DNA from 4 places in the Bacillus sp. 5w2 genome. Region 1 is predicted to be linked to each of the others. Evidence: riboswitches for the same ligand, from Rfam matches in the RefSeq annotation. Region 1 holds a riboswitch; each other region holds the start of a gene.
The links. A riboswitch is a leader RNA that binds a small molecule or an ion and turns the genes downstream of it on or off. The one in region 1 is predicted to bind thiamine pyrophosphate.
Positions count from the first base shown of each region.

Region 2: linked by a shared signal. The riboswitch ahead of thiT (energy-coupled thiamine transporter ThiT) and the one ahead of ACXY7N_RS14600 (MTH1187 family thiamine-binding protein) in region 1 are both predicted to bind thiamine pyrophosphate.
Region 3: linked by a shared signal. The riboswitch ahead of thiC (phosphomethylpyrimidine synthase ThiC) and the one ahead of ACXY7N_RS14600 (MTH1187 family thiamine-binding protein) in region 1 are both predicted to bind thiamine pyrophosphate.
Region 4: linked by a shared signal. The riboswitch ahead of tenA (thiaminase II) and the one ahead of ACXY7N_RS14600 (MTH1187 family thiamine-binding protein) in region 1 are both predicted to bind thiamine pyrophosphate.

Region 1 is NZ_JBTIWT010000007.1:97,041-100,239, reverse strand. It holds gene ACXY7N_RS14605 (methyl-accepting chemotaxis protein) at 1-1,396, shown strand, start outside; TPP riboswitch at 1,458-1,559, shown strand; gene ACXY7N_RS14600 (MTH1187 family thiamine-binding protein) at 1,660-1,980, shown strand; gene ACXY7N_RS14595 (ABC transporter permease) at 1,952-2,725, shown strand; gene ACXY7N_RS14590 (ABC transporter substrate-binding protein) at 2,722-3,199, shown strand, end outside.
Region 2 is NZ_JBTIWT010000017.1:74,881-78,079, reverse strand. It holds gene feoB (ferrous iron transport protein B) at 1-531, opposite strand, end outside; gene ACXY7N_RS23260 (FeoA family protein) at 528-755, opposite strand; TPP riboswitch at 950-1,051, shown strand; gene thiT (energy-coupled thiamine transporter ThiT) at 1,138-1,806, shown strand; gene ACXY7N_RS23250 (sensor histidine kinase) at 2,015-3,199, opposite strand, start outside.
Region 3 is NZ_JBTIWT010000013.1:131,466-134,664, reverse strand. It holds gene thiC (phosphomethylpyrimidine synthase ThiC) at 1-1,730, opposite strand, end outside; TPP riboswitch at 1,843-1,958, opposite strand; gene lldP (L-lactate permease) at 2,030-3,199, opposite strand, start outside.
Region 4 is NZ_JBTIWT010000016.1:52,893-56,091, forward strand. It holds gene pdxR (MocR-like pyridoxine biosynthesis transcription factor PdxR) at 1-508, shown strand, start outside; gene ddlB (D-alanine--D-alanine ligase) at 513-1,427, shown strand; TPP riboswitch at 1,500-1,605, shown strand; gene tenA (thiaminase II) at 1,729-2,418, shown strand; partial or broken gene ACXY7N_RS22355 (N-acetylmuramoyl-L-alanine amidase C-terminal domain-containing protein) at 2,574-2,708, shown strand; gene ACXY7N_RS22360 (DUF3937 family protein) at 2,870-3,133, shown strand.

The DNA of each region.
Region 1 (3,199 bases):
TGATTTGTCTACAGGGTTAGCAAATGTTGTTGAAGTAAGGCCGGGAGAATATTATAAACAACCAGATCTTTGGATGAAAGCATATGATAAAGTAATGAGCACGAAAAAAGCAAATATGACAGAAGTATATGAAGACGCATTAGGAACGTGGGTAACGATATTAGAGCCAATTAAAGATGGAGAAGATAATATTGTGGCACTTGTTGCAGCTGATGTAGATGCCTCTATTGTTCCTAGTACAAAGGAAAAGTTCATTATACAAGGTTTAATGTTTATTTGCATTTCTGTTTTAATTGCAACTTTTATTCAATTCTTAATTGTACGTAACGCACTTGCTCCATTGCGAGATTTACGTGAAGGATTGCGCAAAGTCGGTGAAGGTGATTTAAGTATTAAATTAGAGGAAAGGCCAGATGATATAGGTATTATTAATGCGTATTTTAATAGTACCATCGAGAAGTTTAAAGGAATTATAGATAAAGTGAAGCAGACAGCAGAACAGGTTTCCTCATCTTCACAAGAATTGTCAGTGAGTACGAAAGAGAATAGCATGGCAGTCCAAGGAATCGTAAGTTCTATGGTTGAGTTAAGAGCTGGCGCTCAGTCACAAGAAACTTCAGGACCAAAGTATTTAGGTATTGTATATGAAATGGAAGATAAGATGGAAGAGATAAATAATGCTGCAAAACAAATGGCGAAAGAGTCTGAAGGTATGGAGCATCAATCGGTAAAAGGAAATGGTGTTATTGAACAGACGATTAATCAAATGAACATAATACAAAATGCAGTACAAGATTTATCTTCTACTATTTATTCTTTGGAAACAAGATCAAAAGAAATTAGTGATATTGTAACAGTAATTACCGGTATTTCAAATCAAACCAATTCGCTAGCTTTAAATGCTTTTATTGAAGCTTCACGTGCTGAGGAAACCGGAAATGGATTTGTCGTTGTTGCAGATGAAGTGCGTAAATTAGCAGAGCAGACGGAAGTATCAGCAAAAGATATAGCGAAATTAATAGGGGAAACACAAGTTGAAACGGAAGAAGCTGTTGTTTCAATGCAAAATACTTTAAAAGAAGTAGAATCTGGAATGAAACTTGTTGAAAGTAGTGGTGCTTTCTTTGGGGAAATTTCAAAATCAGCACAATCTGTTACAAATCAAGTTAGAGTTGTTTCTAGCAATTCAAGTGATATATTGCAAAATAGCCAAAATATTGTTCGTGTTGTAAATGAACTATCGCTTATCGCAAATACGTATGCGAATAGTAGTAGTAATGTTGAAGAAAGTATGAAAGAACAGGAAATGTCTGTACAAGATATTGCTGAATTAGCCAGTTCTTTAAGCTGGCTTTCACAGGAGTTACAAGAGTTAATTGGGGAATTCAAAAGTTAAATGAAGTGATTATATGTGCTTTTGTTTGTTCAATAAAATAAATCATGCTACAATGAAAACGAATTAAGGACCGGGGAGCCAATTGGCTGAGAGGATGTAAACAAACATCGACCCTCAACCTGATCTGGATAATGCCAGCGTAGGGAGTTACTTAAAGTGATGTAGCATATGTTATTCTATAATAACTTGCATACAAGGCTTTCCTACGCAGTAGGAAAGCCTTTTCTTGTTTTAATATTTCATTTTATAAGGGGGATTTTACTATGTCACAACAAGTTACAATTTCATTTTCAGTAGTACCACAAGCGAAGAACAAAGATGTGTATTCTGTTGTTGATAAAGCAATTGAGGTTGTACAACAATCGGGAGTTCGTTATGAAGTAGGGGCAATGGAAACAACACTGGAAGGAGAATTAGATGTACTTCTTGACGTCATTAAACGTGCGCAACAAGCTTGTGTGGATGCTGGTGCAGAAGAAGTGATTACTTCTATTAAAATCCATTATCGTCCAAGCACTGGTGTAACGATAGATGAAAAGGTTTGGAAGTACCGTGATGAATATGCAAAACCAGAAGCAATCTAAAATAATTACAACAATTTGGCTTATCCTTCTCATTGCGATATGGGAAGGATCTGTTTCATTATTTAAAATTGAACCGTGGATTTTACCGAAGCCTTCTGCCATTGTTCAAGAATTAATTGGAATGAAAGATTTACTATTACCGAATACGATACAAACGTTACAAGAGGTTATAATTGGACTATTTTTTGCAATTTTAATTGGGACAAGTATTGCAATTATTATGGACGTTATCCCTTTATTTCGTATTTTAATAAATCCGTTGCTTGTTATTTCGCAAACGATTCCAATCGTTGTACTTGCACCGTTATTTATTATTTGGTTTGGATATGGAATGCTACCGAAAGTAATGGTAGTAATACTCGTTTGTTTCTTTCCGATTGCGCTTAGCATTTTAGAAGGTTTTCAAACGGTAGATAAAAATATGTTGAAGTTGTTGCAAACGATGAAGGCAACGAAATGGCAAGTTTACCAGAAAGTAAAGTTTCCAGCAGTGCTTCCATACTTTTTCTCCGGTTTAAAAATTGCAGTTACATATAGCGTAATGGGAGCGATTATTGGAGAATGGCTCGGTGCAAGCGAAGGGTTAGGAGTTATGCTTACGAGGGCTACAAAATCTTTTTTAACTGCCCGGGTATTTGGTGTTGCAGCAATTATCGTCATGGTGACATTATGTCTGTATTTTATCGTGGAGTTTATGGCAAGAATAACAGCACCATGGATATATAGAAAGGACGGCAGAAAATGAAAAAAGGTTTAAAAGTTATGTTGGCTGCCTTATTAGCAGTAGGTGTGGCTGGATGTAATCCGGCGAAGAAAGAAGAAAGTGTAAGTAAAGATCAAAAAGTAAAAGTAGTATTAGATTGGTTCCCGAATACGAATCATACTGGTTTATATGTAGCGCAAGCGAAAGATTATTATAAAAAGAAAGGCTTAGATGTAGAAATTATTCAGCCTGGTGACAATGTAACAGCAGAGCAAATGATAGCTTCAGGAAAAGCTGACTTCGCAATAAGCGCACAAGAAAATGTAACGTTGGCTCGGGTGGAAGGTATTCCTGTTGTATCTGTAGGAGCGATTATTCAGCATAACACTTCAGCTTTTGCGTCACTTAAGAAAGATAACATGACTTCACCGAAAAATTTTGAAGGCAAACGTTACGGAGGCTGGGGAGGACCAGCAGAAGAAGCGACGTTGAAGACAATTATGGAGAAACATCAAG
Region 2 (3,199 bases), on a different contig from region 1:
TCCTTCATCCATTGGTACACCATATGAAATAATGAATGGTTTTTTCTCATTTTTGTCATTTTCTTTAAGAGTAGTAAGCAGTTCTTCACAGCCTTTTCCGCTTCTTGCAACGACAGGAACGACTGTTACACCTAATAGTTCTGATAACCGTTTTACATCAATTACAATGCCTCGTTGCTTTGCCACATCGACCATATTTAATCCAATTGAAACCGGTTTTCCAAATTCAAGTAATTGCAACGTTAAATGCATATTTCGTTCAAACTGCGAGGAATCCACAATATTTAACATATGATGAAATTCGTCTGTTAGTAGAAAATTCGTAACGACACCTTCGTCACGTGAAACTGGATTCAAATCATACACTCCTGGTAAATCAATTAATGTTCCTTGCTTATCTTTTAATTTACCAACCTTTTTTTCTACTGTTACACCACTCCAGTTTCCTACATATTCATAAGAACCAGTAAGTGCATTAAATAATGATGTCTTCCCTGTATTCGGATTCCCTAGCAAAGCTACCTTATTCACGCTAATTCCACCTTTATCATTTTCGCGTCACAATGACGAATACTAATTAACTGTCCACGACACTCCAATGTACAAGGACCTTTAAACATCGCTTTCTGTTTCAAGCGAAGTTCGCTTCCTTCCGCAAGACCGAAAGTAGCTAGTCTACGCTTTAATAACTGATCTAAAGACTGAATACTTTTTACTAACACTTTCTCGCCAATTTTAATATCTACTAAGCTCATAACCTTCCCCCTCAGAAGAGAATGATAATTATTTTCAAAAAAATTATAGCATATTCTATTTCATTTGGACTATATCTTTTCGCTTCATATTTATTAACATTTCAATACAATTATATTTCAATTATTGTCATACTTGATTCATTTGCCATTCTCATCCATTTCGCTTACAATAAACAATAGCAAATAAAGAATCTCGTTATCACAGGGGGAGCCATGCCGCTGAGAGGGAACACTTCGTTCCGACCCTTCGAACCTGTTAGTTAATGCTAACGCAGGGATTGTGCAAACGTCCGAAATACATACCTCTTTTTTATTTACGTATTTCGTATCCTCCTATGATACCTATTCTTTTTTGTACAACTTGGATTTAGGGGGAGACAACATGCGTAACACCAATTTACAAGCGATGATCGAATCTGCCATTCTTGCAGCCTTCGCCTTGGTCATCGACATTTTACCATTATCAATCAAACTTCCAACAGGCGGTTCCATCTCATTCGCTATGATTCCTATTTTTATTATCGCATACCGCTGGGGCTTCAAAATGGCTTTCTTAGGAGGCTTAATTTGGGGATTATTACAAATTGTCGTTGGCGATGCCATTATCGTCACACCAATTCAAGTACTCATTGAATACTTCGTTGCTTTCGCATTCATTGGATTTGCTGGTTTATTCTATCGTCCAATTCAAAAAGCACTTTTAACATCCAATGAAAATAGCGAAGACCAATCCAATTTAGGTAGCCGTAAAGACAAACCTTCTTCAAAACAAAACGAAGGAAAGAAAGTTATTGGTTACATTATTGTTGCTACATTTGTTGGTAGCTTTGCTCGCTACTTCTGTCACTTCATTGCCGGTATTATTTTTTGGGGACAATATGCACCGAAAGGTCAATCAGCTGTGCTATATTCATTAATCGTAAATGGTAGTACAATGATTGGTTCCTATATTCTATGTACCGTTTTACTTATCTTTTTATTTATCACTTCACCACGTTTATTCAAGAGTATCAATGCTTATCGACTAAACTCAAACAAAAAGAGCGCTTAATGAGCGCTCTTTTTTTCATATCGTAATATCAATTAAAAATACAATAAATGCACAAAAGAAAATAAATACCATTATACTTAGCCAATTGCTATGCACGGTTCATCGACTCCTTACATAACCTCATTTTCTAATCAGATTATATCGCTTAAAAATAAAGATTAGGTAAAGATAATATGAAAATAAATTAAAAAAGCGTAGCATGCATCATCTACGCTTTTTTCAATAAGTAGAAATAAAATAATACACCATCTTCTGTATTCTTTACTCCATATTCAACACCGTGTAGTTCTAAAATATTCTTTGAAATGGCAAGCCCAAGACCTGTTCCACCTTGCGAACGCTGGCGAGCTGCATCCACGCGATAAAAACGATCCCAAATTTTATCTAATTGTTCTTCTTCAATGTGAGTACCTTTATTTTCAATACATACTTTTATACGATCTTTTTCATCTATTGTAGAAATAATAATATCTTCTTTATTTGGTGTATAACGTATGGCATTCGTAATGAAGTTCACGATGACTTGTTCAATCCGGCCTTGATTTGCTATCACTTCAAATGGACCTATATTTTTATGAACACGAAGTTCTTTTTTCTCTATTTTTACAGAAAGGTGTTCACATATATCTTCAATTACTGTATCGATATAAAATGAATCCATTTTCATTTTATATGTACCTGACTCAAATTTAGCTAACTCAAGCATATCCAAAATTAACGTATCCATTTTATCTACTTCTCGTTCCATTGCCTGAAAATAGTACTCTTTTTTATGCTCAGCTACTCCATCTTTTAAAATAGAAATACAGCTTTTCATAATGCTCAGCGGTGTTTTTAATTCGTGCGAAACACCAGAAATAAATTCTTTCCGCGTATTTTCTAGCTTTCTTTCCTTTTCAATATCTTGTTCTAGCTGTCCAATATGCGAATGGAGCTTATTGGATAATACATTAATATTTTTCGACAAATCACCAATTTCATCTTTTGAAGTGATCGGTATTTGTTCTGTGAAATCTAAATGCGCTATTTTCTTCGTTGTATCATTTATTTTTAATAACGGTTTTGCGATTTGTTTAGAGTAATAGAACGAAGCGAGAAAAATAAGAACAACTACAAATGCAATGATGTAGATGTAATAATCTTGTACCATTTGTACAGCCTCATCTACAGGCTGTAAGGAAGCCATCGCATATATATATGTTATGGATCCGTCTTTTTCTTTTATCGGTTGCATTAATAATTTATATTTTATATCATTTTTTTCATAGTCCATTGTCTTTGTTGAATACTCTATTGGATTACCCTCTTTTAGTACTACATCCGTTTGAAATTCTTTTATGCTATCCAAAAATAAAGTGTTTTTATAAATTGGATTTACGGGGCCTTTTACATC
Region 3 (3,199 bases), on a different contig from region 1:
AATTCTTTCGCTTTCTCTTTCATCCCTTTTTCAATTGCTTCTGTCGTTTCTAAATCATTTTCTTTCGCATAGTCACGAATGTCATGTGAAATTCTCATACTACAAAACTTCGGTCCACACATGGAACAGAAATGAGCCGTCTTCGCGCCTTCTGCTGGTAATGTTTCATCGTGATATTCCATCGCACGTTCAGGATCTAAAGATAAATTAAATTGATCGCGCCAACGGAATTCAAAGCGAGCTTTTGAAAGTGCATCATCACGCTGATGAGCCGTTTTGTGCCCTTTCGCAAGATCAGCTGCATGCGCAGCGATTTTATACGTAATAACCCCCGTACGAACATCATCTTTATTCGGTAAACCTAAATGTTCTTTCGGCGTTACATAACAAAGCATCGCCGTTCCAAACCAGCCAATCATCGCAGCTCCAATCGCTGATGTAATGTGGTCATAACCTGGTGCAATATCTGTCGTTAACGGTCCCAGTGTATAGAACGGCGCGCCCTGACAAATATCAAGCTCTTTCTCCATATTCTCTTTAATTAAATGCATCGGTACATGCCCAGGTCCTTCAATCATCACTTGCACATCATGTTTCCAAGCAATTTTCGTTAATTCACCAAGTGTTTCAAGCTCAGAGAATTGCGCTTCGTCATTTGCATCTGCAATCGAACCTGGACGTAATCCATCTCCAAGAGAGAACGAAACGTCATACTGCTTCATAATTTCACATATCTCTTCAAAATGAGTGTATAAGAAGTTTTCTTTATGATGGAATAAACACCACTGTGCCATAATTGAACCACCGCGTGAAACGATACCTGTCGTACGCTTTGCAGTAATCGGAATGTAACGAAGTAATACGCCAGCGTGAATTGTAAAGTAATCAACGCCTTGCTCCGCTTGCTCAATTAACGTATCACGATACACTTCCCACGTTAAATCTTCTGCAATTCCGTTTACTTTTTCCAGCGCTTGATAGATCGGTACAGTCCCAACTGGTACAGGCGCGTTACGAATAATCCACTCACGTGTCGTATGAATATTTTTACCTGTAGATAAATCCATAATCGTATCTGCACCCCAGCGAGTTGCCCAAGTCATCTTCTCCACTTCTTCTGCAATAGAAGACGATACAGCAGAGTTTCCGATATTTGCATTGACCTTCACGTGGAAGTTACGTCCGATAATCATCGGTTCTGCTTCCGGATGGTTAATATTCGCTGGCAAAATCGCACGGCCTTCCGCAATTTCCTTGCGAACAAACTCAGGCTCTACTCCTTCACGAATCGCAACATATTCCATCTCAGACGTAATGATGCCATTACGCGCATAATGCATTTGCGTAACATTTGCACCTTGCTTCGCTCTAAGCGGCTGGCGATCCATTTGCGGGAAAATAGGTGTATGTTTCGAAGCCACTTTCACACCGTCATCCTCTGGTTTCACCTCGCGCCCTTCATATGCCTCTACATCCCCGCGCTCTAGAATCCAAGAGTGGCGCGGCGTTGGAATTCCTTTTTCTAGCTCCACTTTATACGCAGGATCTGTATAAGGACCGCTCGTATCATATACACGAATTGGCGGATTCGGCATGCCGTTCGTTTCACTTTGTTCAATCTCGCGCATCGGCACTTTCATACCTGCACGTGGTCCATCCACATACACTTTCTTACTTCCTGGTAAACTCGATTTCAATTCAATTTGCTCAGCTGAAACAGACTGTTTCATAACTTTTGTTGCCCCCCTGTACGTGACAAGGACGAGATATGGCCAGCGTATGCCAAAATAAAAAGAGCCAGGTCCATAAAAAAATAAGGACCTGGCTCATAAAGACATCATTATGTAAAGCCGTTAACTTCCCTACGCTGGTACGAGCCAGATCAGGTCCAAAGGGTTAAGAAGTTCACGCGCTTCTCTCTCAGCCTACGCATACGTTAGGCACCCCTAGTTTATCACTGATTTAATTTTCAATACTTTCCCATCATACACGATAATCTGAAAAATGCAAAGTTTATTTCTTTTGTTGTTTATGGAATCATCCACGTTAAATAATATGCCTGTACATACGTCATAATACCAACAATAATTACGAAGAATAAACTATGCTTCAATGTAAATCGGAACAGATCTGATTCTTTCCCAGCAAGTCCAACTGCCGCACAAGCGATCGCAATCGATTGCGGAGAAATCATTTTTCCTGTTACACCGCCCGTTGTATTTGCTGCAACGAGAAGTACTTCAGATACACCGACTTGCTGCGCTGTAATCGCTTGTAAATTCGAGAACAGTGCATTCGCTGACGTATCAGATCCTGTTAAGAACACCCCAATCCAACCTAAGAATGGTGAGAAGAACGGGAATAGTCCACCAGTTCCAGCAAGCGCTAACGCTAATGTAGATGATAAACCAGAATAGTTGGCGATAAATGCGAACCCTAATACGAATCCAATAGATAGAATTGGCATCTTAAGCTCATTTAGCGTTTCTTTAAATGTCGCTACTGCATCTTTGGCACTCATTTTTAAAATAAAGATAGAAATGACACAAGCAATTAAGATTGCTGTTCCCGTTGCTGATAATACATCGAATTTCAAAATTGCCTCGTAAGGCGTCGGTTTATTTACAATTGGTTCTGCTTTCATTACTAAATTGTGCAAGCCTGGAACTTCAAACTTAAACACAAGGCTTTCTAATGCGCCGCCTGGAGCAAATAACGCTTTAAAGAAACTTTGGCTCCAAATAACTACCATGACAGTTAAAATAATGAATGGAGACCATGCTTTTACGACTTTTCCTACTGTTAGTTTCGGCATAGATGTCACCGTCGTTGCCGCAGCTACTTCACTATTTGCTTGCCCCGATTGATAGATTTCTTTCGGCTGCCAAACTTTTAAGAATAGTGATAAACTCACTAAACTTACAAGTGCTGACGTAATATCCGGGAGTTCCGGTCCTAAAAACGTCGCTGTAATGAACTGCGTAATTGCAAATGAACTACCGGCTACAAATAACGCAGGCCATGTTTGTCTTACCCCTTTCAATCCATCCATTAAAAATACGATAAAGAACGGAACAAATAATGATAGAAACGGTAATTGATGTCCAGCCATTTGTCCGATTTTATGTGGATCAATACCTGTTACTTGTCCAGCCACTGTAATCGGAATTCCCATCGCCCCGAACGCTACTGGTGCCGT
Region 4 (3,199 bases), on a different contig from region 1:
TAATAATGTGATTTATATTAGTAGCTTTTCAAAGGTACTTTTCCCTGGTTTACGTGTAGGCTGGATCATTGCAGATAAAGAACTGATTCATTATTTAGAGAGTGTAAAAAGAGCAAGAACAATTCACACATCTACTTTAGATCAAGCTGTTCTGTTTCAATATTTACATGAAGGATATTTTGAAAAATATTTAAAAAAGGCAAGATCTGTTTATAAGAAAAAATATGAGTTAGCTGTTAGGGCGTGTAACGAGTACATTCCGTTTCAAAGAATGACCGGTGATGGTGGACTTCATTTATTTATAGAGTTAGAAGAAAAAATTCATGCCCGTACTCTTTTGCAAAAGTGTTATGAGCAGGGGGTTACATTTTCTCCTGGAGATGTTTTTTATTCTAATGGAGAAGGAACGAACACTTTTCGATTAGGATTTTCACGTTTGAAAGAAGAAGAAATTGTTCGGGGAATCAAAATAATCGGTGATACAATAAAAAATGAAATTTGGAGTTGAGGAAATGAGAATTGGCGTTATTATGGGAGGAGTATCCTCTGAAAAACAAGTATCAATTATGACTGGAAATGAAATGATTGCACATTTAGATAAAAGTAAGTATGACATTGTTCCAATTACGTTAAACGAAAAAATGGATTTAATCGAAAAAGCGAAAGACATTGATTTTGCGCTGCTTGCATTACACGGAAAATACGGAGAAGATGGGACTGTTCAAGGAACGCTTGAAAGTTTAGGTATTCCTTATAGCGGGAGCAATATGTTATCTAGCGGTATATGTATGGACAAAAACATTTCGAAAAAGATTTTACGTTATGAAGGAATAGAAACACCAGATTGGATTGAACTTACAAAAATGGAGGATCTAAATCTTGATGAATTAGATAAGTTAGGATTTCCGTTAGTGGTAAAACCAAACTCTGGTGGCTCGAGTGTCGGGGTAAAGATTGTATATGATAAAGACGAATTAATTTCAATGCTGGAAACTGTGTTCGAATGGGATTCTGAAGTAGTAATAGAGAAGTATATAAAAGGTGACGAGATTACATGTTCCATTTTTGATGGAAAACAGTTACCCATCATTTCAATTCGACATGCGGCGGAGTTCTTTGATTACAATGCGAAATATGATGATGCTGGTACTATTGAAGAAGTTATTGAACTTCCAGCTGAATTGAAAGAACGTGTAAACGAAGCGTCACTGGCTTGCTATAAAGCATTAAAATGTAGTGTTTATGCAAGGGTTGATATGATGGTGAAAGACGGTATTCCATATGTAATGGAGGTTAATACATTACCAGGGATGACACAAGCAAGTCTATTACCAAAAAGTGCAGATGCAGCGGGAATTAATTATAGCAAACTATTAGATATGATTATTGAAACTTCATTAAGAGTAAGGGAAGAAGAAGGGTTTTAAGTAGCAGTATCATGAATACTTTTGACAGTAACATGAAGTATGTTATGATGAATACAATACGAAAATTAAATATTTATCCACTAGGGGGGCCTATTATAGGCTGAGATCAAATGGGAATTTGAGACTCTTAGTACCTGATCTGGTTAATGCCAGCGTAGGGAAGTGGGAAAGACATTGCTATTTCATGAATAAATACTGTCAATTTCACTTTCTTTACGCCTGTAAAGAAAGTTTTTTTATTTTACAGATTTAATAATTGTGGGTAAATACTTAAATTTTATACATTATGGGAGGGATTTAAATGAAATTTTCACAATCATTACGTCAAGAAGTAGATTCAATTTGGGAAGCTAGTTTTCATCACCCTTTTGTAAAACAACTTGGTGAAGGAACGTTAGATTTAGCTAGTTTTCGCTATTATGTGCTGCAAGATTCATATTATTTGAGTCATTTTGCTAGAGTACAAACTTTAGGAGCTGCAAAAGCACTGGAATTAGAAACGACAGCTCGTATGGCACATCATGCTCAAAATACATACGAGGCGGAATTATCTTTACATGAGAATTTTGCGAAGAAACTAGGGATAACTCAAGAAGAAAAAGATAGTTTTATCCCTGCTCCAACTGCATACGCTTATACTTCACATATGTATCGTGCTGCGTATGAAGGACATTTAGGCGATATCATTGCAGCAATTTTACCTTGCTATTGGTTGTATTATGAAATTGGTGAGCGTTTAAAAGAGTGTCAGCCAGAAGAACCAATTTATAACGAATGGATTTCTGCTTATGGATCTGATTGGTTCCGTACGCTAGTTGAAGAGCAAATTACAAGATTAGATACTATCGCTGAAAACGTAACAGAGTCTGACCGTAAGCGAATGAAACAGCATTTCATTATTAGCAGTCAATATGAATATTCATTTTGGGAAATGGCTTATACTTTAGAAAAGTGGCCAGTGAATACAGAAGTAAAAGATGTAATCGGATAAAGAATGGAAGTAATGTTATAGATAGGTATGGATAATACCTATCTATATATTTTTTCTTGTCAGATTTGCGTAAAGTCGATAGTGCTGCGGATATAGCAAAATGGCATATCGATAAGTTAGTTAATTTAATTTTCTACGCATTAACTGGATAAACTTCTGCGACTTTTATTTTACAATCAAACTTCGTTACTGCTCCAACTTCAGATGCACAACGTAATGGAATGAAATTCTACCTTGAACGTAAAGATTGGTGGTTTGAAGTTAAACAAGAAAGAAATCGGCTCTGTTAACTGTAACGGAGTTGTTTTTTCTTGCAGGAATTTCTAAATCATTATGGAATGCTGTTAATACAATATGTAAATATGCATATTGTATCTTTTGGAGTTCTTGATGTGTTAAAATTAAATATATAGATGCATAAATGAAAAAGAAGCAAAAGTAGGAATATCCAATGAATTTTGAGAGGTGTTACATGTTTACAAATAAGAAATTAATTCGATTTGGTCTATCGTTGTTTGTATTTTTAGGGATAATTAATTTTACGATTAGTTATTTTCAAACATATCTTGAAACAGCAGCAAATATTAAATGGGTAGTTCCAGAAATTTGGAAAACTATTTTGATAGATGTTCCTCAAGGTATACTTGTTCTTTTAGGCGCAATTGCTTTATATGATTTCACAAAAGAGGTATCACAAAAAGACGCATCAATCTAAGTGCGTCTTTTTTCAATTTTTTTAATTAGCAATTTCATGGAGAGCTTGCTGGAAAAGTAGAATGAA